One region of the Microbacterium sp. LMI1x-1-1.1 genome, then DNA from elsewhere that is predicted to be linked to it. Evidence: predicted binding sites of a transcription regulator. Region 1 holds the regulator's gene; the other holds the start of a gene.

Region 1 (15,987 bases):
CGACACCGCTCAGAACCGACACCGCCACGAACCGACACGCGACCGGCTCAGCCCTCCAGGATCCGCTGGAACAGCAGATGGTCCTGCCACCGCCCCGCGATCCGCAGGTACCTCGGCGCGACGCCGATCTCCGCGAAGCCGCACCGGCGCAGCACCGACTGCGACGGCGCGTTGTGCAGCAGCGTCGCCGCCTGGATGCGGTGCAGGCCGAGACCTCCAGCGGCGACTCGAGCCACGGCATCCACTGCGGCGGTCATCACGCCTCGTCCACCGAGCTCGCCGTCGATCCAGTACCCGAGGTTCGCGCTCTGGAACGGTCCGCGCACGATGCCCGAGAGGTTCACCCGCCCCACGATCCGCTCTCCCGCCTCGAGCACGAACGGAACGCCGGTCCCCGCCTCACGTTCGCGCAGCATCACCTCGATCGCCGACTCCTGACCGGCATCCGTGAAGAAGCGCTCGGCTCGCTCCGGCTCCCATGGCGCCAGCCGCTCTCGATTGCGGCGGTACGCCTCGGCGAGGGCAGCCGCATCCGATCCGACGACCTCGCGCAGGACCACGCCATGCCCCAGCGCGACCGGCGTCATCAGTCGAGCAGCTCCGCCTCGATGGTGTCGTCGCCCGACTCCTCCGGCGGCGTCGGCCCGCTGCTCGTCAGCACCAGCTGCGAGCCGTCGACCGCGACATCCACCCGGACCACATCAGCGTCGTGCACGCCGCCCGACAGCAGCGCCATCGCCAACCTGTCCTGGATCTCGGACTGGATCAGACGCCGCAGCGGTCGCGCCCCGAACAGCGGATCGTAGCCGCGCTCGGCGAGCCACGCCCGCGCGTCCGGCGTCACCGCGAGCGTCAACCGGCGAGCGTGCAGCCTCCGCTGCAGCGCATCGACCGCCAGCTCGACGATCTGAGCCAGATCCGACTCGGTCAGCGGTGTGAACATCACGACGTCGTCGAGGCGGTTCAGGAACTCCGGCCGGAACGCCTGCCGCACCATCGCCATGACCTGCTCGCGCTTCGTGTCGTCCGTCAGCGTCGGATCGATCAGCACCGGTGATCCGATGTTGCTCGTCAGGATCAGGATCGTGTTCGTGAAGTCCACCGTCCGCCCCTGGCCGTCGGTCAACCGTCCGTCGTCGAGCACCTGCAACAGCACGTCGAACACCTCAGGGTGCGCCTTCTCGACCTCGTCGAGCAGCACCACCGAATACGGACGGCGCCGCACCGCCTCGGTCAGCTGACCGCCCTGCTCGTACCCGACGTACCCCGGAGGGGCACCGACGAGCCGCGCGACGGCGTGCTTCTCGCCGTACTCGCTCATGTCGATGCGGACCATCGCGCGCTCGTCGTCGAAGAGGAACTCCGCGAGCGCCTTCGCGAGCTCGGTCTTGCCGACACCCGTCGGCCCCAGGAACAGGAACGAGCCGGTCGGCCGGTTCGGGTCGCTGATCCCCGCACGCGACCGACGCACGGCATCCGCCACCGTCTTCACGGCCGGCTTCTGCCCGATCAACCGCTTGCCCAGCTCCGACTCGAGGTGCACCAGTCGAGCGCTCTCGCTCTGCAGCAGCTTTCCGACCGGGATACCGGTCCACACGGCGATGACCTCGGCGATGTCCTCCTCGGTCACCCGATCGCCCACCATCCGCTCGGCCCCATCACCGACGGCACCCTCCGCGATCTCCGCCTCGGCGAGCTTGCGTTCGAGCGCCGGGATCTCCGCGTAGAGCAACCGCGACGCACGTTCGAGGTCGCCCTCGCGCTGCGCGCGCTCCGCCTCGACGCGCAGGGCATCGAGCCTCGTCTTGTAATCACCGACCGCGTTCAGCGACGCGCGCTCCCGCTCCCACCGCGCCTGCAGGTCGTCGAGCTGCTGCTGCACCTTCACGAGCTGGTCGCGCAGCGCGGCGAGACGCTCCTTCGACGCGTCGTCCTTCTCCTTCTTGAGCGCCAGCTCCTCGAGCTTGAGCCGATCCGCGTGACGACGCAGCTCGTCGATCTCGAGCGGCGCGGAGTCGATCTCCATGCGCAGGCGCGACGCGGCCTCATCGATCAGGTCGATCGCTTTGTCGGGCAGCTGCCGCGCCGGGATGTACCGGTTCGACAGCGCCGCCGCCGCCACCAGGGCGCCGTCCGAGATCGCGACCTTGTGGTGCGCCTCGTACCGCTCCTTGAGCCCGCGGAGGATCGCGATCGTGTCCTCGACGCTCGGCTCGCCGACGTACACCTGCTGGAAGCGCCGCTCCAGTGCGGCATCCTTCTCGATGAACTCGCGGTACTCGTCGAGGGTCGTCGCACCGATCAGGCGCAACTCCCCGCGCGCCAGCATCGGCTTCAGCATGTTGGATGCCGCGACCGAGCCCTCGCCGCCGCCGGCACCCATCAGCGTGTGCAGCTCGTCGATGAACGTGATCACGCGCCCCTCGGACTCCGTGATCTCCTTGAGGACGCTCTTCAGGCGCTCCTCGAACTGCCCGCGGTACATCGCCCCAGCCACGAGCGCGGAGATGTCGAGCGCGATGAGCTCCTTGCCCTTCAACGACTCCGCGACGTCTCCCGCCACGATGCGCTGGGCGAGCCCCTCGACGACGGCGGTCTTGCCGACACCGGGCTCGCCGATGAGCACCGGGTTGTTCTTCGTGCGCCGCGTGAGCACCTGACTGACCCGGCGGATCTCGCCGTCCCGTCCGATGACGGGGTCGAGCTTGCCCTGACGCGCACGGTCGGTGAGGTTGATGCCGTACTGCTCCAGGGCGCTGCCCTGCTCCCCCTGACCGGATGCCGGTTGTGCGTTCATCGTCCACTCCTGAAGGGTCGATCAAAACTTGAGTCCGTCAGGCTCAACTTTATCACGACGCCATGACGGCGGCGCAGGCGAAGCGGGACCGGTATGCCGTCGGCGTCGTCCCGAGCACCCGGCCGAAGTTCTGCCTCAGCACGGCCGCCGAACCGAAACCGCACTCGTACGCGATCGCGTCCAGTCCGAGGTCGGTCTGTTCGAGCAGGCGCTGCGCATGAAGGATCCGCTGCCGCCCCAACCACGCCGCCGGCGTCGTCCCGTAGTCGGCCTTGAACCGCCGCGCGAACGTCCGCGGCGACATGTGCGCCTTCGCCGCCAGCTGGTCGACCGACAGGTCGCGCCGCAGGTTCTCCAGCATCCACTCGGTCACCGGCGTCAGCGAGAGCGAGGTCGACACCGGCAACGGCGACGCGATGAACTGCGCCTGGCCGCCGTCGCGCTGCGGGGGCACCACCATGCGCCGCGCGATCGTGTTCGCCGCCTCGGCCCCGAGCTCGAGCCGCAGAAGATGCAGGCACGCGTCGAGCCCGGCCGCCGTCCCGGCGCTCGTGATGATCCGTCCCGACTGCACGTACAGCACGTTCGGGTCGACCTCGATGTCGGGGTACATGCTCGCCATGGTCTCGGCGTAGCGCCAGTGCGTCGTCGCGCGCTGCCCCGACAGGACACCGGATGCCGCGACCGCGAACGCCCCGCTGCACACCGTCAGCACCCACGCGCCTCGCGCGACCGCCCTGCGGATCACGTCGAGCACCCGTTCGTCCACGCAGCCCCATGCTTCCCGGGGGATCGGCGTGATGACGACGACGTCCGCCTCGTCCGCGAACGTCAGATCGTGATCGACGTTGATGGAGAACGCGAGGTTGCTGGGGATCGCGCCGGGATCAGGGGTCACGATCCGGAAGTCGAAGTTCGGGATGCCGTCGTCGCTGCGATCGAGCCCGAACGCCTCGCAGGCGAGCCCGAACTCGAAGGGCGCGAACCCGCTCTGGACGACGCAGGCGACGGTGCGGATCATGGCGTTCTCCCCGGATGGTGTTCGGCTGGCAGGATTCCTGCGAGCAGCGTCGATGCGGCCATTGATGGCAGGATGCGAGCAAGCATAGCGTTCCTGCCACGACGGCCGCATGTCCCCCCCCGGGGCACCCCCTTCCGCCCCGCGGGACCACGCCCCTAGACTCGGGTCCCCGCGAGAGGACAGCCATGACCGACCCCGTCCCGCCGAACGCGCAGCAGCCGCCGCAGCACTCACCCCAGTACCCGCCCCAGGGGCAGCCGCCCTACCCGTACGGCACTCCTCCTCCGGCGGCCGGCGCCGGAAGCGCCCGCGGCTTCGCCATCGCCGCACTGCTCGTGGCGGCGGCTCCCGTCCTCCTCGGCGGACTCTGGCCGGCCATCACGATCCAGCTGTATCGGTCGGTCTACGACCCGCAGTTGTACGGCATCGTCAACGCCGTGTTCTCGCTCTTCACCTGCGCCCTCGCCGTCGTCGCCCTCATCCTCGGGTTCATCGCGGTGCGCCGGGATGCCGGGGCCCGCCTCCTCGGCGGGATCGCGATCGGCCTCGCAGCCGCGACCCTCGTGGGGACGGTCCTGGGGTTCCTCTCCTCCACGGTCGGCGGACAGTTCCTCTGACCTCTTTTTCTCCACCCGCTGCGGTAACGGCTAGGTTGTGACCATGGAACTCGGATTCGCAGCCGTCGTCGTCGCGATCGTCGCCCTGAGCCTTGTCGTCGCACGTCGACGCGCGCGACTCGACCGCTCGGTGACCGATGAAGAGGGTCACGGCGCGGCTGCGCGTCGCGGTGCCGACTCCGAAGCGCGCATGGCGAAGGCCACGGCCGTCCACGTCGACAACCGCAGCAACGCGGGCGGCGGCGGCGGCATCTGACCCCGGCCCCTGACCCGGCTCAGCGCCGCGTCAGATCGGTCGCCGCGGCGAGCAGGATCTTCGCCGACCGAGCCCACTCGAACGAGCGGATGTGGCGCGTCCCCGCCTCGACGAGTCGCCCCCGCATCCCGGGTTCATCGAGCGACCGCACGGCGCGGGCCACGGCTTCCGGATCGAGCGGATCGACGTAGAGCGCGCCGTCTCCGGCCACCTCGCGGAAGATCTCCATGTCGGTCACCACCGCGGGCACCCCGAGTTCGAGCGCTTCGGCCACCGGCAGCCCGTAGCCTTCGTCGAGACTCGTCGTGACGAGAGCGGCGTCGTCTGCCAGGAGCGCGGCGTAAGCGGCATCCGTCACCCCGTCGTGGAAGACGACCGACGCCCCGCCGGCCAGGGACGTCAGCTCGGCGCGACGCTCGGGCGTGATGCGCGACAGCAGGTGGAGGGTGTGATCCGGCAGCTCCCGCATGGCCGCGACGAGCGTCTCGACGTTCTTGTACGGCATGAACGAACCCATGTAGACGAGGTTCCGAACGGGGCCGGAGCCCACGACGGCACCGTCGGGGAGCAGTTCGGCGAGGCGCTGCGGCGCGTTCGGGATCACGACGACCGGGCGCTTCGTCAACCGCACACGGGCGAACTGGCGCGCGCTCGTCTCGCTGACGGTCGCGACGAGGTCGGCTGCGTTCAGCGTCCACCGCTGCGGCCAGTACGACAGGTGGAACAGCCGCCAGCCGACACGCACGTACCAGGGCAGCGCCCGCGGCGGCGTCCGGTGCCGGTAGTAGATGGTGTCGTGCAGCGTCAGGATGAGCCGGAACCGCCGGCCGCCCGACCCGATCGTCTGCATCGGCGAGAACAGCACGTCCGGCCGGTGGCGGTTCAGCAGCAGCGACGAGAACGGTTCCTTCACCGACGTGGGCGCGTGGATCGTCAGAGTGATCGCATCGGCGGGCAGGAAGGCGCGCTGCCGCTCGTCGTGGATCAGGTAGGTGACCTCGGTGCGGTAGGCGGATGCGGCATCCGCCACCGCCTGCGCGAGCTCGGCGGAGTAGCGGCTGATGCCGTCGTGGAAGTCGGTGCGGATGTAGCGTGCGTCGAAGAACAGACGCATGTCAGCCGCCGAGCGGTTCGCCGCGGTAGAGCTTCTCGAAGGTGTCGAGGGTCCGCTCGATGTCGTGGATCTCGACGCCGTGGAGCGAGGCCTGCTGCATCCGCGAGTACTCGGTCTGGTCCGCCGTCAGCACGGTGCGGATCTTCTCGGCCAGCTCGTCGGCGTTGCCCGGCTCGAACAGGTAGCCGTTCTCGCCGTCGTGGACGAGGTGCGGCAGCGCGACGGCGTTCGCCGCGATGACGGGAAGACCCGAGGCCATGGCCTCCATCGTCGCGATGGACTGCAGCTCGGCGACCGAGGCGATGACGAAGACGTCGGCGCGGGTGTAAGCGGCGCGGAGCTCCTCTTCGGACACCCGCCCGAGGAAGGTCACACGGTCGGCCAGGCCGAGACGCTCGGTCACCTGACCGAGGCTCTTGCGCTGATCGCCGCCGCCGACGATCTCGAACTGGATGTCGAGATCGGGCAGCTTCGTGATCGCCTCGAGGGTGACCTCGACGTGCTTCTCCGTCGTCAGGCGGCCGACGAACAGCACCCGGCGGCGGTTCTCACGCGGCTCGAGGTTCGGCGTGTAGTTGCTCTGGCGGATGCCGCAGCTGATCGGCACGACGCCGGAGATGTCGATCGTGTTCTCGAGGAACTCCGCCGCCTTGCGGGTGGGGGTCGTCACCGCGCGCGACATCTTGAACGTGCGCTCCGCGTCGGCCCACGCGATCTTGAGGAAGATGTCGTACAGGAACTTCGGCAGCAGCGTGAAGTCCAGGATGTTGTCGGCCATGATGTGGTTCGTCGCGACGACGGGGATGCCACGCTGGTTCGCGATACGGGTCAGGGCGCGACCGATCACGATGTGCGACTGGCTGTGCACGACATCCGCGTCGACCTCGTCGAGCAGCCGGCGCGAGTAGTGCTTACCCATCCACGGCAGGACGAACCGCAGCCAGTCGTGCGGCCGGTAGCGCCACCCGGGAAGACGGTGCACCGTGAGCGGCTGACCCTCGATGTCCTCGGTGAAGACGCCGTGGTTGCGGTGCCCGACGCTCGGCGTCGCGACGTGAACGTTGTGACCGCGTGCGGCGAGGCCCGCGGCGAGGCGCTCGGTGAAGCGAGCCCCTCCGTTGACATCGGGCGCGAACGTGTCGGCCGCGATCACGATGGTGAGGGGTCCGCGCTCGGGGGCGGGTTCGTCCGGGGGCGTCATGGTCACGGGGTACGGGCCAATCTGTGCGTCGGAGGCGAGGGGCATTCTCGCCGATGGGGCGCAGGGATGTGCGGGGCGCCGGGGCTCGATTCTAGCCCGGGACCGGGACGTCCTCCGGTGGAGGACCGGCGCGCCTCAGCGGAGGCCGACGCGGACGGCGAGCGGATGGTGGTCCGACCCGAGGGGTCCGATCCACTTGCCACCCGCGGTCTTCCCCGCGTTCCTCCACGAGTACACGACCGACCGCGAGGGCCGCACGAGCACCTTGTCGATGTGGTCGCCCCAGGTCACGCTCGTGAAGGGCGTCAGCGACATGGTCGGGTTCGCCGTGTTGTAGTGCTGCAGGCTGAGGGTGCGCGCCTGGTCGTACGCGTCGTGCCACCCGCGCTTCTCGAGTGCGGCCATGGTGCCGTCGCCCACGCGCGACTTGTGCGTGTTGAGGTCGCCCACGATCATGACGGGCGCCTTGGTCCAGTCGGTCAGGGACCGGTGCGTCTTGTTGAGCTTCGTGAGCGTCGCGGTCACGGCATCCGCCAGCTTGCCGGCCTCGTACTGGCGTTGACGGACGACGGATGCCGACGTCCCGACCACGAGGTGCGTGTCGACGACGAGGAGGTAGGCGCCGGAACTGTGCCGGACGGCGGCCCACGACATCCCCTTGCCCGCCGAGGCGTACTGCGACGGGAACAGCACGGCACCCGAGGTGGCGCCGCCCGACGTCGCGGCGACGCGGGTGAACCGGCCGTTGCGGATGAGGATGTCGTTCTGCCCGTTGTACGCGAAGGTGTAGCCGCTGGGCGGGGTCGTGTACTTCGACGCCTCCTGCAGGGCGACGATGTCGGGGGCGAGTTCGGTGATGCGCTTGTTGATGACGTTCTTGCGCGTCGAGAAACCGGAGCAGACGTTCGAGCACACGTTCCAGCTGACCGCGAGGTAGCTCGGCGAGCCCACGGGCAGCGTCGCCTGCGCCGTGATCGTCTCGTGGGCCACCGGCGATGACCGGGGCCCCATGCCCGCGGCCGAGACGCCGCGCACCTGGATGAAGTAGGCGACCCCCGGCTTCAGTCCGGTGACGGTCGCCTTCGAGGAAGTGACCTTCTGGTTGATCGGCTGCGCGGGCCGGGTGACCAGATCGTGGCTGGTGTTCGCGTAGACGTAATAGCTCGTCGCACCGGGGATGTCGGCCCAGTCGACCGTCAGCGACGTGAGCGAGGCGCCCACGTAGTTGACGAGCCCGGGCTTGGCGGGGACGCTGCCGGCGGCAGCCGCCGGCGAGACGGGGAGGGCGAGACTGAGCGCGATCGCGACGATCACTGCGACGGCGCTGCGGACGTGGGGGGTGCGCAGCATAGGCGGATCCTAGCAACCTACGCTGGAGCGATGACGCCTCTCACCGGCCTCCGCCTCTCCGCCCAGGTGGACCCCGCTCAGTGGGTCCCGATCACCGGTTCGTTCGGGTTCCGCGGGCGCCGCGCCCGCAAGAAGGCGATCGGGATGCTGCTCGCCCAGGCGAACGCCGCGTTCGGTCGCGAGCAGCCCGGCAGCAAGGTCGCCGCGTGGGCGATGAGCCAGGCGATCCCCGCCCTCATGCGCCGCGCCGACGGTCGCCTGCTCGCGTGGGTGTGGAAGGACGACCCCGAACTCCTCGTCGCGATGGCGCAGGTGCAGGAGCTCACGCCCCAGCTGCGGACCATGCGCGCGAGCATGCCGATCGAGTACGACGACACGGTCAGCTTCACCGGCTCCCCGCTCGGCGTGGCCGAGAAGCTCGAGATGCCCCTGCCGCCGAACCCGCGCCAGACGCCCTTCGCGTCGTACACGTGGGACACCGGCACCCACCTCGTCACCCTCACCGCCGTCATCTCCGACCGCGAGCGCTTCGGCACCGTCATCCCCGCCGTCGACGCCCTCGCCCGCTCGCTCCGCCTCGTGACCGACCTGACGGTCGGCGAGGGCCCCGGCACCCTCCGCATCGACCCCGCCTGACCCCCGGCATCCGCTCGGCCGTCGGCGAGGCGTCGAAGATGGTCACTTTCGCTGCCGCCCAGCGACCATCTGCGACGTCTCGGCGCGCCAGCCTCGCTCGATCAGGGTGGTTCGAACGCGTTCCAGGATGCCGCGACGCGCGGCACCACGGTGCGAGCGGTTCACGCGGATCACGCGCCACCCTGCGGTGGCGAGGTCGTCGAGGCGATCGACATCGCGCGAGTACTGGCGGTCATCGAGGCGGTGCTGCTGCCCGTCGTATTCGAGCAGGACTTTCGTCGGCGCGTGGACCAGGTCACCGTAGGCCAGGAACCGCCCGCGTGCATCCCTGATCTCGGCGTTCACCTGGAACGGCGGGAGCCCTGCGTCTCGCGCGTCCAGTCGAAGGAGCGTCTCCGCGACGGAATCCGTGCCTGGCTCCGCGAGCTCAAGCGCACGTCGCAGTCGACGCACGTCGCGTGACCCGTCCCGATCAGCGACCTCAGCCTCCAGAGCCCCGACGGTGAGCACAGGGTTGTGGCGACGGAGGAGCGCGTCCGCCGCCACGACGAGCTCTCGATCGCTGAGAAGGGATGCCGCCTGGCACAACGCAGCGGCCGGGTCCACCACCGGCATCCCGTCCACGAATCGGACGTGCGCCGTCTGCGAACGGTGCCCGCGCACTCCCGCGCCGCGAGCCCGCACGGTCGGTGGGATCGCGGTCACATCGAGGGCGAGTCGGAGCCGATCAGGAGCCCAGCCGCCGGCGAGCACGAGGGCCGTCGCATGGGAGAAGTGCTCGCCGGACCGCAGCTTGGGCAGGTAGCTGAGGGCGAGTGCTCTGACGTCGTCCGCCGCTTCGCGCGAGCGGATGCCGTAGAACGGCGCCGCGAGTGATGGATGCCGCAAGCGACGGCGTGTCACACCCGCGTCGATCGCCCACCCGACCAGGAAGCGGTCCGGCAGCTCCGGGGGAAGGACGCTCGGCATCCGCCCACGATCCACCCCTCACCACCGGCCCCACCCCGAATCCGCCCCCCTGTGGAAAGCCCCACGGGCGGCGCGCCCCGTGCAGACGCCTCGAGACGTCGCAGATGGCCGCTTTCGATGTCGCCGGGCGACCATCTGCGACCTTTCGACGACCCGACGCCGGCGCCGGCGCGTCAGTCGGTCGGCGGGTGGGGGCGGTAGAGGACGACGTCGGTCGCGCGGCGCACGCGCGTGCCCTGGCGGAGCGTCACGACCGAGCCCGTCGCGCCGGCGGCGAACACGCGGGCACCGCGGCGTGCGGCGACCTCGTCGCGCAGGCGACCCTGCAGTCCCGAGACCTCGCGGCGCAGCATCCGCACCTGGTTCTCGAGCTCGATGATGCGCGAGATGGCCGGGAGGCTCACGCCGTCAGCCGACATCTGCGCCACTTCGCGCAGCTGCGCGACGTGACGGAGGGAGTACCGGCGCGACCCGCCACGGGTGCGCGCCGGTACCACGAGTCCCAGCCGGTCGTACTGACGCAGCGTCTGCGGGTGCATGCCGGCGAGCTCAGCGGCCACCGCGATCGCCAGGATCGGGGCGTCTTCGTCGACCTGCTCGTTCGCCATGCGTCTCACCTCACTCGCGCGCCTTGGCCATCAGATCGGCGCGGGGGTTCTCCTTGGGCTCCAACTCGTGGAAGCGTTCCAGCGCTTCGCGGGCGGGTCCGTCGAGGTGGGTCGGGACGGCGACCTGGACCTCGGCGAGCAGGTCGCCGGTGCCCTTCGCCGTCTGCACCCCGCGGCCCTTCACGCGCAGCACCCGACCCGACGGGGTCCCCGGCGCGACGCGCAGCTTGACGCTGTCGCCGCCGAGCGTCGGGACCTCGATGGTCGCACCCAGCGCCGCCTCGGTGAACGTGACGGGGACATGGATGCGGAGGTTCAGCCCTTCGCGCGTGAAGACGGGATGCGGGCGCACACCGACCGTGAGGACGATGTCACCCGCCTCGCCGCCGTCCGGCGAGGGGCGACCGCGACCGCGGAGCTTGATCTTCTGCCCGTCTGAGACCCCTGCGGGGATCTTCACCTTGATGGGCTTGCCGTCGTCGCCCTGGAGCGTGATGGTGTCACCCTTCACGGCCGTCGTGAAGTCGAGCGTCGTGCGGGCGGTGACGTCGGCCCCGCGCTGCGGGCCGCCGAAGCCGCGGAATCCGCCGCTCGGCTGCCCGAAGCGACCGGAACCGAACCGTCCGCCGCTCTGCTGCCCGAACATCGCGAAGAGGTCATCGAAGTCGGCCTGCTGGCCGCCCGCGCCACCCGGCTGGAATCGGCTGAACACGTCTTCGAACCCGCCGCTCGCCCCGGGCTGGAAGCGGGCGCTCCCCGACCCCATGGCGCGCAGCTGGTCGTACTCGGCGCGCTGCTCCTTGTCGCTGAGCACCGAGTACGCCTCGCTGACCTCTTTGAACTTCGCCTCGGCCGCGGGGTCCCCCGCGTTCGAGTCGGGGTGGTAGGTGCGCGCCAGCTTGCGGTACGTCTTCTTCAGGTCGGCGTCGGAGACGTCCTTGGACACCCCGAGCACCTTGTAGAAGTCCTTGTCGAACCAATCCTGACTGGCCATCAGCGCGCCCCTTACTCAGCCGGAACCGCGACCACGACCTTCGCCGGACGCAGCTCGAGGTCACCGAGGCGGTAACCGATCTCGACGACCTCGAGGATCGTCGGCTCGGTCGTGCCGGGCGTGGGCGCCTGGAAGATCGCCTCGTGCTGCTGCGGGTCGAACGCGTCGCCCGCAGCGCCGTAACGCTCCACTCCCAGGCGGGCCACGACGGCCCGCATCTTCTCGGCGATCGCCGCCAGCGCGCTGCCCTCGGCGAGGTCGCCGTGCTTCTCAGCGCGGTCGAGGTCGTCGAGCACGGGGAGCATCCCCTTCGCGACGGCGCCCTTGGCGCGCGCGAGCTCCACCTCGCGCTGCTCCTCGGTGCGACGACGGTAGTTGGCGTACTCCGCCTGCACGCGCTTCAGGTCGAGGAGCAGGTCGTGCTCCTCCTCCGGTGCATCCGCGACAGCAGCCTCGTCGGACTGGGCCGCGCCGAGGATGTCGTCGACCGTGAGCGCGTCCGGCTCCGTGTCGGCATCCCCGGCGGGCTCCACCGACTCCTCGGCCGGGGTCGCGGCGACGTCGTCGCCCTCGTCCGGCTTCTCGAAGTCCTTGTCCGCCATGCTTACTTCTTCTCGTCCTCGTCGTCGACGACCTCGGCGTCGACGACATCCTCATCGGAGGATGCCGTCTGCTCGCCGGCCGGAGCATCGGTCGGCGCCTGTGCGGCGTCGGCCTGGCTCGCGGCGTAGATCGCCTCGCCGATCTTGGTCTGCGACGCGTTCAGCTTGTCGTAGGCGTCCTTGACGGTGTCGTCGTTGTCGCCCGCGAGCGCCGTCTTGAGCGCGTCGACGTCGGCCTGGACCTCGGTCTTGACGTCCTCGGGCAGCTTGTCGGCGTTCTCGCTGAGGAGCTTCTCGATCGAGTACGAGAGCGTCTCGGCCTGGTTGCGGACCTCGGCGGCCTCACGGCGCTTCTTGTCCTCGGCCGCGTGCTCCTCGGCCTCGCGCACCATGCGCTCGATGTCGTCCTTTGGCAGCGACGAGCCGCCGGTGATCGTCATCGACTGCTCCTTGCCGGTGCCCTTGTCCTTCGCCGACACGTGGACGATGCCGTTCGCGTCGATGTCGAACGTGACCTCGATCTGGGGGATGCCGCGGGGTGCCGGCGCGATGCCGGTGAGCTCGAACGTGCCGAGCGGCTTGTTGTCGCGGGTGAAGTCGCGCTCACCCTGGAAGACCTGGATGGCCACCGACGGCTGGTTGTCGTCGGCGGTCGTGAAGGTCTCGCTGCGCTTGGTCGGGATGGCCGTGTTGCGCTCGATGAGCTTCGTCATGATGCCGCCCTTGGTCTCGATGCCGAGGCTCAGGGGGGTGACGTCGATGAGCAGCACGTCCTTGCGCTCACCCTTGAGGACACCGGCCTGCAGGGCGGCGCCGACGGCGACGACCTCGTCCGGGTTGACGCCCTTGTTGGGCTCCTTGCCGGCTTCCTTCTTCACGAGCTCGCTCACGGCGGGCATACGCGTCGATCCACCGACGAGCACGACGTGGTCGATGTCGGCGACCTTGATGCCGGCCTCGCGGATGACGTCCTCGAACGGCTTCTTGGTGCGGTCGAGGAGGTCCTTGGTGAGGTCCTCGAACTTCGCGCGGCTCAGGGTCTCGGACAGCGACACGGGGCCCGAGTCGGTCAGAGAGAGGTACGGCAGGTTGATCGAGGCCGACTGCGAGCTCGAGAGCTCCTTCTTGGCCTGCTCAGCGGCTTCCTTCAGACGCTGCAGGGCGATCTTGTCGCCCGAGACGTCGACACCGCTCGTGTCCTTGAACTGCTTGATCAGGTACTCGACGATGCGCTGATCCCAGTCGTCGCCACCGAGGCGGTTGTCACCGGCGGTGGAGCGCACCTGGATGGTCGAGAAGTCGTCGTCCTTGCCCACCTCGAGGAGGGAGACGTCGAAGGTACCGCCACCGAGGTCGAAGACGAGGATGAGCTCGTCCTCCTTGCCCTTGTCGAGGCCGTACGCGAGAGCGGCGGCGGTGGGCTCGTTGATGATGCGGAGCACGTTGAGGCCCGCGATCTCACCGGCCTCCTTCGTGGCCTGACGCTCGGCGTCGTTGAAGTAGGCGGGGACGGTGATGACGGCATCCGTCACCGTGTCACCGAGGTACTGCTCGGCGTCGCGCTTGAGCTTCTGGAGGATGCGGGCCGAGATCTCCTGCGGCGTGTAGTTCTTGCCGTCGATCGCCTGGGTCTTCCAGTCGGTGCCCATGTGGCGCTTGACGGAGGTCAGGGTGCGGTCGACGTTCGTGACGGCCTGGCGCTTGGCGGTCTCGCCGACGAGCACCTCGCCGTCCTTCGTGAACGCGACGACCGACGGGGTCGTGCGAAGACCCTCGGCGTTGGCGATGACCTTCGGCTCGCCACCTTCGAGGACGGCGACGACCGAGTTGGTCGTTCCGAGGTCGATTCCCACTGCACGTGCCATGTGATTCTCCTTCGTGTGGCGATTGCGTAGATCTGAAGTCTTCCGGCGGCTCTGGCCACAACCTGAGCCGCGATGACTCAAGGCTACTCCGGCCCTCGCCGACCGTCAAACCAACTTGAGCCGATACATATCAAGTTTGCAGGCTCGGCGTGATCGCGATCGCCGTTAGCGTGGACGGATGCCGATCCGCCTGACGCCCCTCGATCCCACCGGCGCCGACCGCGAGGCGTTGATCTCGTTCATGACGTCGCAGTCGTTCCCGTTCCACGTGCGGACCGATCCCACGGCGGCGCAGATCGCAGAGGCGATCGACGACGGCGCCTACGCCGACGAGGACCATGCCTCGTTCTGGATCGACTCGGACGCGGACGGCCGGATCGGGTTCTTCCGGCTCGAGGACCTCAGCGACGACGCTCCCCTGTTCGACCTGCGGCTGGATGCCGCGCACCGCGGCCGCGGGCTCGCGGCGGACGTCCTGCGCGTGGCGACCGACCACGTCTTCACGACGATGCCCGAGGTCAACAGGTTCGAAGGACAGACGCGGGAGGACAACATCGCGATGCGGCGGGTGTTCGTCCGCTGCGGCTGGGTGCAGGAGGCCTATTACCGCGAGGGGTGGCCGACCGATGACGGGCGACTGCTGGCATCCGTCGCCTACAGCGTCCTCCGCCGCGACTGGCGCGACGGCACCGTCACACCCGTGGTCTGGGATCCCCCGAGGGAAGCCTGACGCGCCACGTCACCGGCGCGCCCTGAACGCGCGGTAGGGTGCGGCTCATGACGCGTTCCACCGGCGGGACGCCCGAGATCCCCGCCACCGCCGACAGCGGCGCCCTCCCCGTGATGTTCCAGGACCTCGAGGAGCGTCCCGTCCCTCGCAGGAACGTCGCGTCCTGGGCGATGTGGGACTGGGCGACGCAGCCCTTCAACTCGGTCATCCTGACCTTCGTCTTCGTCTCGCTGTACCTCGTGTCCGACACGTTCCTGCCCGAGAACGTCGCCCGCCTCGCCGACGACGACCCGATTAAGGAGTCGGCCCTGGCGGACCTGTCGACCGGCTACGGACTCGTGTCGACGATCGCGGGACTGGCGATCCTGCTGCTCGCGCCGATCCTCGGACAGGTCGCCGACCGCAAGGGCCGCAAGAAGCGGTGGCTGCTCATCGCGACCGCCCTCCTCGCGCTGCTGCAGTTCAGCCTGTTCTTCGTCTTCGCCGACCCGTCGTACTTCTGGCTCGGCGCGATCCTCGTCTCGCTCGGTGCCGTCGCGTCCGAGATCGCCGGCGTCAACTACAACGCCCTGCTCGTGAGCGTCTCCACGCCTCGGACCGTCGGCAAGGTGTCGGGGCTCGGCTGGGGACTCGGCTACATCGGCGGCATCCTGGCCCTCGTCGCGGTCGTCGTCCTGAACGCCGTCGAGTGGTTCGGCCTCGACACGTCGGGCGGCCTCGCCTACCGCCTCATCGCGGCCGGCTGCGCGGTATGGACGATCGTCTTCGCGATCCCGCTCTTCCGGAACGTCCCCGAGCCACCGGCTCCCCCGGGGGAGCCGCCGCTCGGATTCGCCGCCTGGTTCCGGGCATTCTTCCGCTCGATCCGCGACCTGTTCCGCTCGCACCGACCGACGGCGTGGTTCCTGCTCGCGAGCGCCGTCTACCGTGACGGCCTCGGCGGCGTCTTCGCCTTCGGCGGTGTGCTCGCGGCCGTGGCATTCGGGTTCTCGCCGAACGAAGTCATCCTCTTCGGCATCGCCGCCAACCTCGTGGCTGGTATCTCGACGGTCCTCGCCGGCCGCCTCGACGATCGGTACGGCGCCCGCGCGATCATCCTCACGTCGCTCGTGGGGCTCGTCGTCTCGGCGCTGGGAGTGTTCCTGCTGCACGACGCGGGCAAGCTCCCGTTCTGGATCCTCGGGCTCGCGCTCTGCGCCTTCGTCGGCCCTGCACAGGCCTCGACGC
Region 2 (15,987 bases), 750 kb from region 1:
GCGATCGTCCGCCGCCAACGACCCGAGCAGCCCCAACCGCTCCGCCGAGGGTGAGCCGGGCTCGGCGCTGTAGATCAACAGGACACGACCGGGCTCGGCGGTGACGGCGAGCTCCTCGTACACGAGGGTGAGTTCGCCGACCGCGGGATGCCGGAAGCGCTTCTTCCCGGAACCGTGGGCCCGGACGTTGTGGGCGGCCCACAGCTTCCGGAACTCGTCGCTGCGGGTCGACAGTTCGCCGACGAGATCCTGGATGCCCTTGTCGTGCGGGTCGCGGCCGGCCTCCGCGCGGATGACGGCGACGCACATGTCCGCGAACAGATCCCAGTCCGGATAGAAGTCCCGCGCGACGGGATCGAGGAACTGGAAGCGTGCGAAGTTCGGGACGCGTCCGCCGTCACCGATGAGAGGCGAGTAGAAGGCTCGGCCGAGATCGTTGAACGCGATCAGGTCCTGACACTGGTCGCGCACGACGGCCACCGCATCCGTGATCGACGACAGCGCCCACTCGAGGCTCGGACGGATCGGCCCCGCCTTCGAGGCGCGGCGACGATGGCGCCCCGAGGCGGGAATCCCGTCGGCGTTGCGTGCGAGGTCGAGAAGGTGCGCGTGCTCGGCGTCGGAGAGGTGCAAGGCGCGGGACAGGGACTCCAGCACCGCACCGGACGCGCCCGCGATCGCTCCCCGTTCGAGCTTGGCGTAGTACTCCACGCTCACGCCGGCGAGGGCAGCGACCTCGCTGCGCCGGAGCCCCTCGACCCTTCGGCCCGGTCCCGCGGGGATCCCCGCCGCATCCGGCGTCACGCGTGCCCGACGCGTCATGAGGAACTCACGGACCTCGGCTCGATTGTCCATGCCCACAGGCTAGATCGGCCGAGCCGGATCAGGGATGCCCTCTCGGTACACCTTCCGGCAGGGACTCCCGCCCGCGCCCGAGCGCGACGACGCTGAAGGACATGACCGCATCCGCTCTCACGCAACGCACCGGCTCCCGGAGGGCGCTGCCGACCCTGCTCCTGCTGCTGACCGTGTTCGGCCCGATCTCGATGGACCTCTACCTCCCGGCCCTCCCCGCGCTGACGGCGGAGCTCGACGCCGTCACCTCCGTGGCTCAGCTCACCGTCACCGCCTGCCTGATCGGGCTCGCCGCCGGCCAGCTGATCGCAGGCCCCCTCTCGGACCGGTTCGGACGCCGCGGCATCCTGCTCGTCGGCATCGCCGCGTACGTCCTGATGTCGGCGGTGTGCGCGCTGAGCCCAACGGTCGAACTGCTGATCGCGGCCCGGTTCGTGCAGGGGCTGGCCGGCGGGGTCGGCATCGTCATCTCGCAGGCCGCGGGCCGCGATGTGTACACGGGCGGCGCGTTGATCCGGTTCTACGGGCGCCTGACGGTCGTCGGCGGCCTCGCCGCGATCATCGGGCCCCTCCTCGGCGGACTCCTCGACGCGGTCACGGACTGGCGCGGCCTGTTCGTCTTCCTCGCCGCGATCGGGGCGGCCATCCTGGTCGTCACGCTGCGGATGTTCCCCGAGACGCTGGCACCCGAGGAGCGGACCGCCCGCGGCTTCGCGCACACCGTCGCCGACTTCCGGACGCTCCTGCGGGACCGGGCATTCGTCGGGGCCGTCCTGAACCAGGGGTTCCTCTACGCCGCCCTGTTCGCCTACCTCGCCGGATCGACCTTCGTCCTGCAGGACGTCTACGGGCTGTCCCCGCTCGGCTACGCGCTCGCTTTCGGGCTGAACTCGGCGGGCTTCATGACCCTGGGACACCTCGCCGGGCGCTCCGCCGAGCGGTGGAGCATTCCCGGCACCCTGACCGCCGGCGTCCTGACGTCAGGTGTCGGCGCGATCGGACTCCTCGTCGCCGGCCTCACCGCCCTTCCCCTGTGGGTCGTCATCGTGTCGCTGTTCCTCCTGGCGGGCGGGGTCGCGATCTCGTCTCCCCCGGCGACGACCCTCGCCCTCGCCGACTATCCGCGGATGGCGGGCACGGCCTCATCCCTCCTCGGGATGGTGAGGTTCGGGTTCGGGGGGATCGCGGCTCCGCTGGTCGGGGTCGCCGGTGCCCTCAGCATCCTGCCGCTCGGCATCGTCACAACGGTCTCCGTCCTCCTCGCGGGCGCCTCCTTCCTGTTCCTCGCCCGCGGACGCACCGCATCGGCGGTCCGCTCCCCGCAGGTCGGGAGTGCCTCGTGATCGGCGACCCCCGCGGACGGATGCCGCGCCGCAGGGCAGCTGTCGGCTTCGGGCTGCTCGGCGTGGCCCTGCTGGGCGGCTGCGCCGCCGAACCCACTCCGCAGCCCGCGGCGACCCGCCCGGACGCGCCCTCGGCCTCGGCATCCGTTCCGGCGGAGGTCGTGGGGACGCGCATCCGGTTCTCGTCCGACCGCACCACGATCGACGTCACGATCGGCGAGGACAGCCCGGCGGTGCGCGATCTCCTATCCCTCCTCCCGGCCGAGCTGTCGTTCGAGGACCTGAACAGCCGGGAGAAGATCGCCTCCCTGCCCCGCGAACTCGCCTGGCAGGGATCACCGGGCTCCGACCCGGAGGACGGCGACCTCATCTACTACTCACCCTGGGGGAACCTCGGGTTCTACTACGACGCCTCCGGGATCGAGTACTCCGACGACACGCTCCACATCGGCACCTACGACGCCACCGAAGAACAACTGGCGCTCCTCGTGGGCGGACCCGTCACCGTCGAGATCATCGACTGACCACTGAGACAAGGAACAGAAGTCATGCGCGCAACCCTCATGTACTCCGCGGGCGACGTCCGCGTCATCGACGTGCCCGAGCCCACCCTCGAAGCGCCCACGGACGCGATCATCCGCGTCACCTACGCGTGCGTCTGCGGCTCCGACCTGCACCCGTATCACGACCTCGAGGACACCCCCGAGGGACGCCGCATGGGGCACGAGGCCGTCGGCGTGGTGGAGCGGATCGGCGAGGAGGTGACGACCCTCCGGGTCGGCGACACCGTCATCGTCCCTTTCGCCTGGTCCGACGGCACCTGCACGTTCTGCCGCGACGGGATCACGACCTCCTGCATCCATGGGGGCTTCTTCGACGGCGCCGCATCCGCCACCCAAGCCGAGAAGCTGCGGGTGCCGTACGCAGACGGCACCGCCGTCGCCATCCCGGCCGGCACCGACGAGGCGCTCATGCCGTCGCTGCTGACGCTGTCCGACGTCTACCTCACCGGCTACCACGCGGCTATCCGCGGCGGCGTCGAGGCGGGCAAGACCGTCGCGGTGATCGGCGACGGAGCGGTGGGCCTCTCCGCCGTGCTGGCTGCGCGGCAGCTCGGCGCCGAGACCATCATCCTGATGGGCCGGCACACCGCCCGCACCGACCTCGGCCGCGAGTTCGGGGCGACACACGTCGTCGCCGAGCGCGGCGAGGACGGCGTCGCGAAGGTGCTCGAGATCACCGGCGGCGAGGGCGCCCATGTCGTCCTCGAGGCGGTCGGCCACATGCCGGCATACGAGCAGGCTTACGGCATCGTCCGCCCCGGCGGCGTCATCTCGCGCGTCGGCGTCCCCCAGTACGAGGATGCCGCGGTCGGGTTCACCTCGCTGTTCGGCAAGAACGCGACCCTCACCGGCGGGCCGGCCACCGTCCGCGCCTACCTCGAGGGCGCCATCCCCCAGGTGCTCGACGGCACCATCGAGCCGGGCAAGGTCTTCGACCGCGAGCTCCCCCTCGACGACATCGCCGAGGGCTACCGCCTGATGGATTCGAGGGAGGCGCTGAAGGTCCTCATCCGCCCCTGATCAGCGGGCGACGCCGATCGGGTCGCCGGTGCGGGCGAGGTCGGCCTCCAGCTCGCGGACGATCGGGATGACCTTCTCACCGAACGCCTCGAGCTCCTCCTGGAAGTGCAGGAAGCCGAGCAGGAACAGGTCCACCCCGCGCTTCTTGTAGGCGATGATGCGCTCGGCGACCTGCTCGGGCGGACCGAACAGCTGGGTGCGGAAGCCGTCGTTGTACTGCACGAGGTCCTCGAACGAGGAGTCGGCCCACATCCCCTTGCGGTCCGCGGTGGATGCCCCGGCCTGCTGCACCGACTTGCGGAAGCCTTCGACGGACGCCGGATCGGCCTGCGCGATGATCTCGCGCAGTTGCTCACGTGCTTCCGCCTCAGTGTCGCGGACGATCGCGAACCCGTTCAGACCGAACCGCACGGTGCGCCCGTGCTCAGCGGCGACCCGGGTGACGTCGTCGTACTGCTCGGTGAACCCGTCGAAGTCCTTGCCGTTCGAGAAGTACCAGTCGGCATGAGCGCCGCCATTGAAGCGCGCGGCCGTCGAGTTGCCGCCCTGGAAGATGTCCGGATGCGGGCGGCCGGGCACCGGGTAGGGGCCGGGGCGCAGCGTGAAGTCGTTCACGCGATAGAAGTCGCCGTGGAACTGCACGTTCTCCTCGGTCCAGAGCTTTCGCAGCACCTCGATGAACTCGGCGGAGCGGCGGTAGCGCTCGTCGTGCTCGAGCCACGGGAGGCCGAGCTTCGTGTACTCGTCCTTGAACCAGCCCGAGACGACGTTGACGGCCGCGCGGCCCTTCGAGAACTGGTCGGCCGTGAGGATGAACTTGGCCAGCACGGCCGGCTCCCACAGGCCCGGGTGGACGGCGGCGATGACCTTCAACTTCTCGGTCGCGAGGAGCAGGGCGAGGCTGATCGACGTCGACTCGTGCTGCTGAGCAGCGCCGTAGCTCGACAGGTAGCGCACCTGACTCAGGGCGTACTCGAACCCGACGCGCTCGGCCGTCTGAGCGAGCTTCACGTTGTAGTCGTAGTCCCACGACGTCCGCTGCTCGATGTTCGACACCACGAGGCCGCCGCTGACGTTGGGCACCCAGTACGCGAACTTCAGCGGCTCGTGGGTCGAGGCCTGGTCGAACGAGGATGTCTGCTCGGTCATGGTGTTCTCCGTGGGCTGGCGACGCGGGCGGGCGACGCGATCGGATGGGTTCCCCGGAACCTTCCGCCCGGGCGCCGGGCAGTGTCAATCGATGTGAACGCGTGTGTCGGGGCGTGACGGTGTGTGTCGGCCCGTGACGACGGGATGCCGCGATTCACGACACAAACGCGCCTCGCGCGGATTCGGCGAGTAGCAAGGGTGCGACGACCACGACCCACTGCTGAGAGGCGACGACATGACCCGGCATCACGACCCCGCATTCCACGACGAGCTCTCGCTCGGCACCGACTACGAGACGCTCGCGGCGCGGTTCCGGCCGTTGTTCGCGCAGATCGCCGACGGCGCGGTGGACCGCGAGAACGACCGTCGGCTGCCGCGCGAGGAGATCCGGCTGCTCACCGATGCCGGGTTCGGCGCCGTCCGTGTCCCGCGTGCGTACGGCGGGTCCGGGGCATCCCTCCCCCAGCTGATCGAGCTGCTCACCGAGCTCGCTGCCGCCGACTCCAACATCCCGCAGGCGCTGCGGGGCCACTTCGCCTACGTCGAGGACCGCCTCAACCAGCACGCGACCGTCGACCAGTCGGCCTGGTTCACGCGCTTCGTCTCGGGCGAGATCGCCGGGAACGCCTGGACCGAGATCGGCGAGGTGAAGGTCGGCGACGTCAACACGAAGGTCACCCGTCGCGGCGACGACCTCGTCGTCAACGGCACCAAGTTTTACAGCACCGGGAGCATCTTCGCCGACTGGCTCGACGTGTACGCAGAGCACGACGGCGTCCCCGTGATCGCGATCGTGCGCGCCGATCAACCCGGCGTGACCGTCCACGACGACTGGGACGGCTTCGGGCAGCGCACGACCGGCAGCGGCACGACGATCCTCGAGGACGCCCGCGTCGATCCCGACGACATCACCGTCTTCGCCGATCGCTTCCGCTACCAGACGGCCTTCTACCAGCTCGTCCACCTCGCCACGCAGGCCGGCCTCGTCGCGGGCGCGGCGCGGGAGGTCGCGGCGCACGCCCGCGCCCGCACGCGTGTCTTCAGCCACGGCTCCGCCGGAACCTGGTCCGAGGATCCGCTCGTGCAGCAGACCGTCGGGGTCGCGACCGCGCAGGGGTTCGCGGCCCGGGCAATCGCGGTGCGGGCAGCTGAATCCGCGCAGGACGCCTACGTGGCGCGCTTCGTGAGCGATCCCGAGGCCGAGGAACGCGCCAATCAGCGCGCCGAGATCGAGTCCGCCCAGGGACAGATCGTCCTCACGTCCCTCTCCCTCGAGGCGACGAGTACCGTGCTCAACGCGCTCGGCGCGTCGGCCGTCTCCGAGACGAAGCGCCTCGACCGCTTCTGGCGCAACGCCCGCGCCGTGTCGTCGCACAATCCCGTCATCTTCAAGCAACGCATCGTCGGCGACTGGGCGATCAACGGCACGCCCGCCCCCTATGTGTGGGCGATCGGGCAGCAGCGGACGCCCGCCGCCGCGGCGCGGTGAGGGCCACACCGGACACCGAGCTTGCTCATCACAAATTGATAACAGGAATTCCTTGCCACCGTTATCTCGCCGTTATACAGTCATTGCACGGTAGATGTTTTGCTGTGGCAGCTACCGACATGTGATTGCAGGACACTCTTGGTGCAAAGGGACAAGGGCCGGCTGGATGCCTCTCCAGCCGGCCCTTACTGCGTCACCCGTCAGGCGGTCTCGCTCCGGCGGCGGCGCATCACGAGCACCGTCCCGAGCGCGAGAAGCGCCGCACCGGCACTACCCGCGACCCACAGCGGCCCGGCCTGACCACCGGTCGACGCCAGCTCGTCGCCGTCAGCCGCCGCGACCGCACCGCTCGAGACGGTCACCGCGGCCCATCCGACGAGATCGCCGGACTCGTCGACGACGGCGACCCGATGGGCGCCGGGCTCGACGTCGTTCGGCAGCGCGAAGCTCGCGGCACCGGCGGCATCCGCCGTCACCTGTCCGAGCGCCGTCGGCGTCGAGTACAGGAACCCGGAGTACCGCTCGCCGGCCGTCAGCCCCGAGACGACGACGCGGTCGCCGCGGACGGACGCTTGGATGCCGCCCTCTGCCGCAGCCGGCAGGTCGTCACCGTTCGCGACCGGAGCACCAGGGGCACCGCCGGTCGACGGGAGCGTCGGCTGGGGAGCGGGGGTCGGCTCGGGCGAACCGGTCGGTGCGGGCGCGGGAGTGGGCTCAGCCGTGGGAGCCGGCGTCGGCTCCGGGGTCGGGGTGGGCTCGGGCTGCGGGCCCGGGCTCGGCTGGGGCTGCGGGGTGGGCTCGACGCTTCCGTCGCCGATCACGACCGAGCCGTCCGCCTTCACGGTGACCTTCGCGGCCATAGCCGCCGCGAGGTTCATCCGCTGCCAGCTCTCCTGCTCACCCACGTCGAGGGGGTTACCGGAGTCCTCGGCGGTCAGCGCGAGCACCTGTCGACGCTGCGCCGGCGTCAGGTCGGGGTGGGACGAGACGAGCAGCTCCTCGGCTCCCGCGGGCACCACGACCTTCTCACCCTTGGGGCCGATGTCGGGGAAGCCGTACCCGAGGTGCTCCTCGTAGTACGCGAGCGCCTTGTCGGTCGGCAGGTACGGGACGTCCTTCTTGATGCAGTTCTCGAGGGTGTCGCCGCAGCCGCGCTCCAGAACGCCGCGCAGTTCGTCGGCGGCTTCGTCGACGAGCGCGCGCATGGCCGGGTCGGCGAGGCGGAGCGCGATGATCTTCTGGCCCATCATGCGGCCGCTGATGACGTCGAGTGGGTAGTGCGCAGCCATCACGACGCGGTTGTTGCCGGCCTCGGCCGTGCGGGCGAGGATCTGCGGCGCGAGCTGGGGCAGCATCTCGGCGAGCGCCGTGCCCTGCCAGTACGCCTGCGACGTGTGGCCCGACGGGAAGGAGCCGCTCGTGGAACCCCACGCGTCGCCGCCTTCCTTGTCGCGGTAGACGAGGTCCTTCGTCTTGTCGAGACGGATGTACGGCCGGTCGTAGTCGAAGTAGTTCTTGGGCGGGTTCGTCGACGAGGTCGAGCCGAGCTTGCCGCCCTCCTTGTTGAGCAGCCAGGTCACCTTGGGCAGTTCGCCGTCGGCGATGGCCTCGGCGTAGATCGCCCCGAGCTTCTTCCCGAACGCGTCGCCCATGCTGACGGACATGTCCTGGTACTGGTCGACGATGGCCCGCTGGACCTGCGCCTTCGAGGCCGTCCGGTTGATCTCGCTCGTCAGCTCGTCGTTGTAGTCCATGACGGCCGCATTGCCGCCTGGGCCGCGGTCGGTGCGGAGGTTCTGGAAGACATCCATCATCCGGACCGACCAGTTGTCGGCGCTGGGAGCGCTCGAATCACCCGTCGAGGCGGTCGCGTCCGACGAGTAGGTCGCCGTCTTCTGCGCCTCGGTGAATCCGTCCGCCGCGAAGGCGGGGACGGCTGCCAGAGTGCACGCGACGAGGATGCCGAGGCCCCCGATCGCGCCGCGAGTCCGGCTGCCTGCTCGTCTTGTCTGTTTCTTCACGCTCACGGGCGCGCCTCACTTCCATCGGTTGCGGGAGTCGTCGCAGACTATCGATGACACGCGGGTTTGTCAGGACATAGCGACAACACAGTTCATGAGAATGCTCTCCTGAGCGTGAGAACGGCACGTGACGGCGTGGTGAAGCCGAGGCGACCATCGGCGCTCGGCGCGTCTGCCCGCGGCGATACAGTTGACGCCATGACCGATCGACGCCTCGCCATCGCCGCGTGGGAGAGCCTCTTCCGCGCGCAGCACGAGGTCATGGCCGAGATCTCCCGGGACTTCGACGACGATCAGCTGTCCGGTGCCGAGTACGACGTCCTGCTGACGGTGACGCGCTGCGATGAGCACACCGCACGCCTGCGCGACGTGACCGCCAACATGCTCATCAGCCAGCCCAGCGTCTCGCGGCTGGTCGACCGGATGGTGGCACGCGGGCTCGTCTCCAAGCAGCCCGACCCGCAGGACGGCCGCGGCGCGATCCTCCGCGCGACCGACAAGGGCGCGACGATGTTCCGTCGGCTGGCGACGGTCCACGGTCGGACGATCGCCGAACGCATGTCGGTCCTCACCGACGACGAACTCGCACAGCTCGAGAAGCTGACCGCGCGCCTTCGCGGCGTGTGACACATGCGAATCGCCCCGCATCCGAGACGGGATGCGGGGCGATTCGCGTCAGTGCACAGATGCCGTGGTGATCACTGGTCGATCGGCTGCGGCTCGCTCTCGCGGGCGGAGATGGTCGGGGCCGAACCGTCGGCGACCACCTCGACCTTGCGCGGCTTGGCCTTCTCGCTCACCGGGATGGTGACGGTGAGCACACCGTTGCTGTAGGTCGCCGTGATGGCGTCGGTGTCGATGCCCTGGCCGAGGTTCAGCTGGCGCAGGAAGCTCGCGGTCTCACGCTCGCGCGTGATCCACTTCACCCCGTCGGCCGCCCCCACGGTGCGCTCGGCACGGATGGTGAGCAGCTGGCCGTCCACGTCGATGTCGACCGAGCCCGGGTCGATGCCCGGCAGGTCGGCGTTCAGGACGTAGTGGTCGCCGTCGCGGAACAGGTCCATCGGCATCCGTCGCGGGCCGCGGCGCGTGTCGAAGAGGGTCGACGCCAGGCGGTCGATGTCACGGAACGGGTCGTAGGTTGCCATGATTCTCTCCTTCGGTGATGTGGTCTCAAAGTTGAGCCCCTGCGGCTCAAGTACGTTCAGATTAGCACTCTGACCCACCGAGTGCCAACGGTTCTCGCACGGCGAACGCCCACGTCGGAGACGGCCTTAGGCTGGCGACATGAGCGCCCACGAGACCGCCCCCGAGCCCGCCGACCCGTTCCTCTGGTTGGAGGAGATCGACGGGCCCGAGGCCCGCGCCTGGGCAGCCGAACGGACCACCGAGACCGAGGCGGCCTTCTCGGGCAACACACGCACCGCGCTCGAGCGCCGCCTGACCGGCATCCTTCAGGACCCCGATCGACTCGTCATCCCGAGCCGCCACGGCGATCTCATGTACGACCTGTGGCGGGATGCCGCAAACCCCCGCGGCCTGTGGCGACGGACATCCCGCGCCGCCTTCGCAGCGGGCGAACCGACCTGGGAGGTGCTGCTCGACGTCGACGCGCTCGGCCGCGAGGAAGGCGTGGCGTGGGCGTTCGCGGGCGCGGCTCACGGACCTGCCGGCAGCGGGCGGGCGCTCGTGCGGCTGAGCCCCGACGGCGGCGACGCCACCGTCGTGCGCGAGTTCGACCTCGACGCACGTCGTTTCGTCGACGACACCCCGTTCGCCCTCGACGCCGAGAAGACGATGATCGCGTGGGTCGACCGCGACACCCTGCTCGTCGCCACCGCACTGCACGGCGGCGGCGTGACCGACTCGGGGTATCCGATCAGCGCCCGCGCCTGGCGACGGGGCGAGTCGCTCGCGGACGCGCCGCCCATCGTGACGGGTGTCGCCTCGGACGTCGGGGTGTTCGCGCACGTCGACCGCACCGGCGGTACGGCGACGCCGATCGTGGTCATCGCGCACGACTTCTTCCACTCCGAATCGTTGGTCTGGGACGGCGGCGAGCCGCGTCTGATCGCCGTGCCGCAGGACGCGAACGTCGATGTTCACGGCGACCTCGTCACCGTGCGGACCACGACCCCGTGGCGCATCGGCGAGACGACGCATCCGTCGGGCACCCTCCTCATCGGTCCACTCGAGACCGTCACGGAGGGCGACGGGTCGAACCTGCGCGTCGCCTTCGCCCCGAGCGACACGGCGGTGCTCGAAACGTGGACATGGACCCGCACGCGCCTGGTCCTGACGATCCTCGACCGCGTGCAGAGCCGGCTCGTGTCGCTCGATCCCGAGACGCTGACCGGAGTCGACATCGACCTGGGCCTCGGCGACGCCGACCTCTTCAGCGCGAGCGTCGCCACCGCCGACGACGACGAGGACGACGAGCTGTGGGTGGTCGCTCGCGGCTTCCTCACTCCCCCGACGCTCCTGGTGATCGCCCCCGGCGCCGAGCCCCGCGTCGTCGACCGCAGCCGCCCCACCTTCGACGCGTCCGGACTCGTCGCGGAGCAGCACTGGGCGACGTCGGCCGACGGCACGCGCGTGCCCTACTTCGAGGTCGGTCCGCGGGAGCGCTCCGGCACTCTCCCCGTCCTCATGAACGGCTACGGCGGGTTCGAGCACGCGCTCACCCCGGAGTATCCGACGATCGTCGGCCCCGCCTGGCTCGAGGAGGGACGCGTGTACGTCGTCGCGAACATCCGCGGCGGCGGGGAGTTCGGACCCGAGTGGCACCTGGCCGCCCTGCGCGAGAACCGCCACCGCGCATACGAGGACTTCGCCGCCGTCTCGCGCGACCTCGTCGCACGCGGCGTCTCGACCCCCGACCGCATCGCCTGCCACGGCCGCAGCAACGGCGGCCTGCTCGTCGGCAACATGCTGACCCAGTACCCCGACGACTTCGGGGCGATCGTCTGCGGCGTGCCCCTCCTCGACATGAGGCGGTACACGCGACTGTCGGCCGGTGCCAGTTGGATCGCGGAGTACGGCGACCCCGACGACCCGGCCGAGTGGGAGTTCGTGAAGACCTTCTCGCCGTATCACCTCATCGAGCCCGGGCGGCGGTACCCGGCATCCCTCATCTATGCGGCCGCGAGCGACGACCGGGTCGGCCCCGTGCAGGCGCGCAAGATGGCGGCACGGTTGGCAGACGAGACGGATGCCGAGGTGCACTACCTCGAGCCTATCGAGGGCGGTCACTCCGGAGCGATCGACGCGGCCTCGACCGCCGCACTGCACGCGACGATCCACGCGTTCCTCGACCGCACGGTGGCGCGCGCCGACTGAGCGGCGGGGGCCCGCCCTCTACGCTGGGGGCGGGAGGTCCACCGCATGAGCAACATCGGGGCCGTCGAGGATGACCTCGCGGCGACGCTGTCCGCTGTCGCGGAGCGCGTCCGCATCGACGACGCCGCGGCCGAGCGGATCCGCCAGCACGTCCCCGGGCTGCGCGCGGCGCTGGCCCGACGCGGATCGTCTGCCGATCTCGTCGACCTCGTGACGGCGGCGGTCGTCGCCGCGAACGGTCGCTCCCTCGACCTCAAGGTGCACGGCGAGCAGCGCGCCGCGAACCCCGTGCGCATGAGTTCGCGGTTCGCCCTCGGCGCCGCCTGCTACGCCGACAGGTACGCCGGCAACCTCGCCGGGCTCCGAGACGAGATCCCCGCGCTCCGCGACCTCGGCGTGAGCGTGCTGCACGTCCAGTCACCGTTCGCCCGCCGGGAGGACGGCACGATCGACCTCCGTCGCGGCGACCCCGGTCTCGGATCGATCGACCGCCTCTCCGACCTGGCCGCCCACCTTCGCCTGTCCGGCATCTCGCTCGCGGTCGACGTCCCCGCGCGCGACGATCTCGCTGGACTCGTGGACGATCTCCTCTTCCTCGCCGGGCGCGGGGTCGAGGTCTTCCTCCTTCCGGCTCGCGACACGGTGGGCGTCCTCGCCCCCGTGCTGGCGATCGGTGCACCGGGAGTCGATGTGCTCCCGGCATCCCCCGGTTCCGCTCCCCTCTGGCACGCGCTCGCCACGGGCGACGCGACACCCGTGCAGCGCGCGCTCGAGGCACGCGACGGCAGTCTCGACGTCGCCGCGGTGCGGGATGCGGACGCGGTGGTGTGGCGAGCGGATGCCGCCGAGCTCACCGCTCGCTACACGGGCGGCTCCTCGTTCGGGCGCGGCCTGGCGACCGCGGACGGCGTGGCCGGAACGACCGCGTCGCTCGCCGGGGTCGAGGCGGGCGACCCGCTCGGCGAAGCCCGCGTGGCCCTCGCGCACGCGTTCGCGCTGAGCGTGCCGGGTCTTCCCGTGCTGTGGCTGGGCGACGAGGTCGGTCAGCTGAACGACCCGACGTTCCGCGACGATCCCGAGCGCCGCGACGACCCGCGCTGGACGCACCGCGGTCAGAAGCCGCGTGACCGCTACGCGCAGAAGACGGATGCCGCCACCTCGGCCGGCCGCATCCACCGCGACCTCACGAAGCTCATCGCCGTCCGCCACACGACGTCGGAGTTCGACGGCACGCGCCTGATCGGTTTCGACGTACCGGCCCCGTCGGTCGTCGCGTATCAGCGGCCCGGTGACGGGTCGATCGTGCTGGTGCTCGCGAACGTCGCTTCAGAGCCCGCGCACGTTCCGGCGGTGACGCTGTCGGGCTTCGCGCGCACGGCACTCGATCTGGTGGAGGGCGTCGAGCTCGCAATCGACGAAGGGCTCACGCTGCCCGCCTGCGGTTTCCGCTGGCTGCGCGTGAGCCCTGTCGTCTGAGTCCGGCGGAGGTCAGTCCTCGACGACCGTGACGGTGACCTCGATGTTGCCGCGCGTGGCGTTCGAGTAGGGGCACACTTGGTGTGCGGCGTCGGCGAGCGCCTGCGCCTGGTCGTGCGGGAGGTTCGGGATGACGACCTCGAGCTGCACGGCGAGACCGAAGCCGCCCTCGCCGTTGGATCCGATGCTGACGCGCGAGCCGACGCTGGTGTCCTCGAGGGTCACCTTCTGGGCGCGAGCGACGGACTGGAGGGCGCTGTGGAAGCACGCGGCGTAGCCCGCGGCGAAGAAGACCTCGGGGTTCGGAGCGCCACCGGCGCCACCCATCTCCTTGGGAACGCGCACGTCGGTGTCGACGAGGCCGTCGACGGTGCGGACGTGTCCGTTGCGGCCGCCTCCGGTCGCGAGTGCTTCTGCGGTGTAGAGAGCTTCCATGATGTCCTTCGGGTCAGGAGGCGATTGCCTCGTCGGTGGTACGCATGACGCGGTTCAGGTCGTGGACCACGTCGAGCAGCATCCGCGCCTTCTCCTCGTCGAGTCCGGTGCAGCGCGCGATCTCCGCGCCGACGACGGACAGCTCCGAGCGGAGCGCACGGCCGTCGTCCGTCAGCGAGACCTCGACGACACGGTCGTCGTGAGGGCTGCGCGAACGGGAGACGATGCCGCGCGCCTCGAGGCGGCGGATGAGCGGCGAGAGGGTCCCGGAATCGAGGAAGAGCTCAGCGCCCAACTCCTTGACCGACCGGGGCTCCTGATCGCCGAGAGCGACGATGACGAGGTACTGCGGGTACGTCAGCTTCCACGGCGCGAGCACGCGCCGATACGCCTGTCCGAAGGCGTGGCTGGCCGAGTACACCCCGAAGCACACCATCTGCTCGATCGCTCTCATGTCTTTATGGTTGCACGCAATTGAGTTGTGCACAACTTAACTGAGGGTGAACGATCCTCGCGATCGTTCGTAGAGTAAGCGGATGCGTCGTGTACTCGTCTTCTCGGGCGGTGCGGATTACGCCGACCCGTGGCATCCGTTCGTCGAAACGAGTGCGATCGTCGCGGAGGTGCTCCGGGAGGAGGGCGACGCCACCGTCGTCGACACGCTTGAAGACCTCGCCGCGCGGATCGACGCTGCGGACCTACTCGTGATCAATGCGGGCGGCGGCACCGCGCCGCATCCGCTCGACTCGCGCCTGGCCGAGATCCTCGCGGGGTACCGCGGTCCGCTTCTCGTCCTGCACGTCGCGGCGACGCTGCTGCCGGAGCACGCGGCGTGGGAGGCACGGCTCGGCGGACGCTGGGTGCGCGACGTGACCTTTCACCCCGAGCGCGGACCGCTGCACGTGCGGCCCGTCTCGGCATCCGTGGCAGACCTCGCCGACCTCGACACGGTGGATGAGGCGTACACGGCGCTGCGGGTCTCTCCCGACGCCGACGTCCTTCTCGTGCACGACGACGCCGACGGGGTCGCGCACGCGCTCGCCTGGACGCACGAGAACGACGGATGCCGCGCCGCCTACAGCGCACTCGGTCACGACGCGGAGGCCTACGGGTCCCCGCTCGCCCCGGAGCTCATCCGGCGACTCACCCGCTGGCTGCTCGCCTGAGCCTGGAGTACGTACATCCCGGACTCAGGTGGCTGGATCGTGTCAACGGATGCTCGTCGACACAGATGTCACGACCGTCGGGCGAGAGGGCGCGCGCGGTATGGAACGATGAGGCGATGTCCGAGCTCCGCCATCGACTGCGCACGACGTTTCGCTGGCTGGGCGACCGCACCGATCCGGACTTCCGTGCGGATGTGACGGGTTGGTGGCGAGACGCCGACATCCTCGGTGGGATGGGCGCCGCGCTCTCCCGGCTTTTCCCCGACGAGGAGCCCACTGTGGTTATGGGGACGCAGTCGAGAGGGAGTCTGCTCGGTGTCCTGTGTGCACAGCACCTCGGGGTGGGGTTCGCGGAAGTGCGGAAGAACCCGGGTTGCGCGGCGGACAGCGATGCGTGGTGGCAGGTGACCACGGCTCCTGATTACCGCGATGAACACCTCGAGCTCGGAGTCCGCCGAAATCTGCTGCGGTCGGGCGATACCGTGTTGTTCGTCGACGACTGGGCCGCGACGGGCGCCCAAGCGACGGCGTCGCGCACGTTGGTGCAGATGAGCGGCGCGAAATGGTGTGGTGCTGCTGTCGTGGTCGACGGCCTCGAGAGCTCCGCAGTGCGGCGAGATCTCAATCTCCGCTCACTGCTCCATGTCCGCGATCTCTGACGACGCGCCTCGGCACGGACCGCAAGTCACCCGCTGGGCGCTCGCCCGACCACGCACCAACAAGAAAAGCCCCGCCGAAGCGGAGCTTTTCTCAGACTGTCTCAACACAGTGTGCGCCCGAATGGACTCGAACCCCTAACCTTCTGATCCGTAGAGAGAACGGTGGCAACTCGGAGGTGCTCGGGAGCACACTGGCCCGCGCGCGCCCTGCCCCACTTCGCCCCGAGATCTTGTGGTTTGAGGTTCGGCGTGTGCGGGTCAATCGGAGCCGCACCGAGCGGGTCGGAGCGGCGCGTGCGAGCTGTTTCAGAGCTGGAACCGGCCCGTCGCGCGCAGCCTCAGACGCGACGTTTGATCGCGCCCGAAGCGAACCACTGCACTAGTGGGACGGCAAGCAGAACCGCAGCCTCGGCCTCAGCTTGAGTATTGGGCGCCCAGTCAGGCTGGCCAGCGTGACGGCCCTGCCCAGCCC

What was found. Region 1 encodes HspR, which represses chaperone genes until heat shock. Its sites were predicted from a motif close to AAGTTGAGTCNNNNNGACTCAACTT; they were not measured.
Region 2: the regulator HspR is predicted to act here: its motif matches at 9,617-9,641, upstream of MRBLMI1x_RS05240 (Hsp20/alpha crystallin family protein).

Annotation. Positions count from the first base shown of each region.
Region 1 covers NZ_JBEGHM010000001.1:325,265-341,251, forward strand. Annotated here, with positions in the region: gene MRBLMI1x_RS01500 (GNAT family N-acetyltransferase) at 48-587, opposite strand; gene MRBLMI1x_RS01505 (ATP-dependent Clp protease ATP-binding subunit) at 587-2,797, opposite strand; gene MRBLMI1x_RS01510 (GlxA family transcriptional regulator) at 2,850-3,818, opposite strand; gene MRBLMI1x_RS01515 (hypothetical protein) at 4,004-4,435, shown strand; gene MRBLMI1x_RS01520 (hypothetical protein) at 4,479-4,691, shown strand; gene MRBLMI1x_RS01525 (glycosyltransferase) at 4,711-5,805, opposite strand; gene MRBLMI1x_RS01530 (glycosyltransferase) at 5,807-7,006, opposite strand; gene MRBLMI1x_RS01535 (fibronectin type III domain-containing protein) at 7,142-8,356, opposite strand; gene MRBLMI1x_RS01540 (hypothetical protein) at 8,387-8,992, shown strand; gene MRBLMI1x_RS01545 (hypothetical protein) at 9,035-9,961, opposite strand; gene MRBLMI1x_RS01550 (heat shock protein transcriptional repressor HspR) at 10,135-10,569, opposite strand; gene MRBLMI1x_RS01555 (DnaJ C-terminal domain-containing protein) at 10,580-11,563, opposite strand; gene MRBLMI1x_RS01560 (nucleotide exchange factor GrpE) at 11,575-12,165, opposite strand; gene dnaK (molecular chaperone DnaK) at 12,168-14,030, opposite strand; gene MRBLMI1x_RS01570 (GNAT family N-acetyltransferase) at 14,209-14,760, shown strand; gene MRBLMI1x_RS01575 (MFS transporter) at 14,808-15,987, shown strand, end outside.
Region 2 covers NZ_JBEGHM010000001.1:1,072,410-1,088,396, reverse strand. Annotated here, with positions in the region: gene MRBLMI1x_RS05280 (helix-turn-helix transcriptional regulator) at 1-855, opposite strand, end outside; gene MRBLMI1x_RS05275 (multidrug effflux MFS transporter) at 957-2,198, shown strand; gene MRBLMI1x_RS05270 (cyclophilin-like fold protein) at 2,195-2,722, shown strand; gene MRBLMI1x_RS05265 (zinc-binding dehydrogenase) at 2,747-3,781, shown strand; gene sfnG (dimethylsulfone monooxygenase SfnG) at 3,782-4,930, opposite strand; gene MRBLMI1x_RS05255 (acyl-CoA dehydrogenase family protein) at 5,166-6,419, shown strand; gene MRBLMI1x_RS05250 (acid phosphatase) at 6,620-8,446, opposite strand; gene MRBLMI1x_RS05245 (MarR family winged helix-turn-helix transcriptional regulator) at 8,639-9,067, shown strand; gene MRBLMI1x_RS05240 (Hsp20/alpha crystallin family protein) at 9,139-9,588, opposite strand; gene MRBLMI1x_RS05235 (prolyl oligopeptidase family serine peptidase) at 9,728-11,779, shown strand; gene MRBLMI1x_RS05230 (hypothetical protein) at 11,825-13,255, shown strand; gene MRBLMI1x_RS05225 (organic hydroperoxide resistance protein) at 13,268-13,690, opposite strand; gene MRBLMI1x_RS05220 (MarR family winged helix-turn-helix transcriptional regulator) at 13,704-14,126, opposite strand; gene MRBLMI1x_RS05215 (ThuA domain-containing protein) at 14,227-14,856, shown strand; gene MRBLMI1x_RS05210 (adenine phosphoribosyltransferase) at 14,973-15,515, shown strand; gene MRBLMI1x_RS05205 (hypothetical protein) at 15,854-15,987, opposite strand, start outside.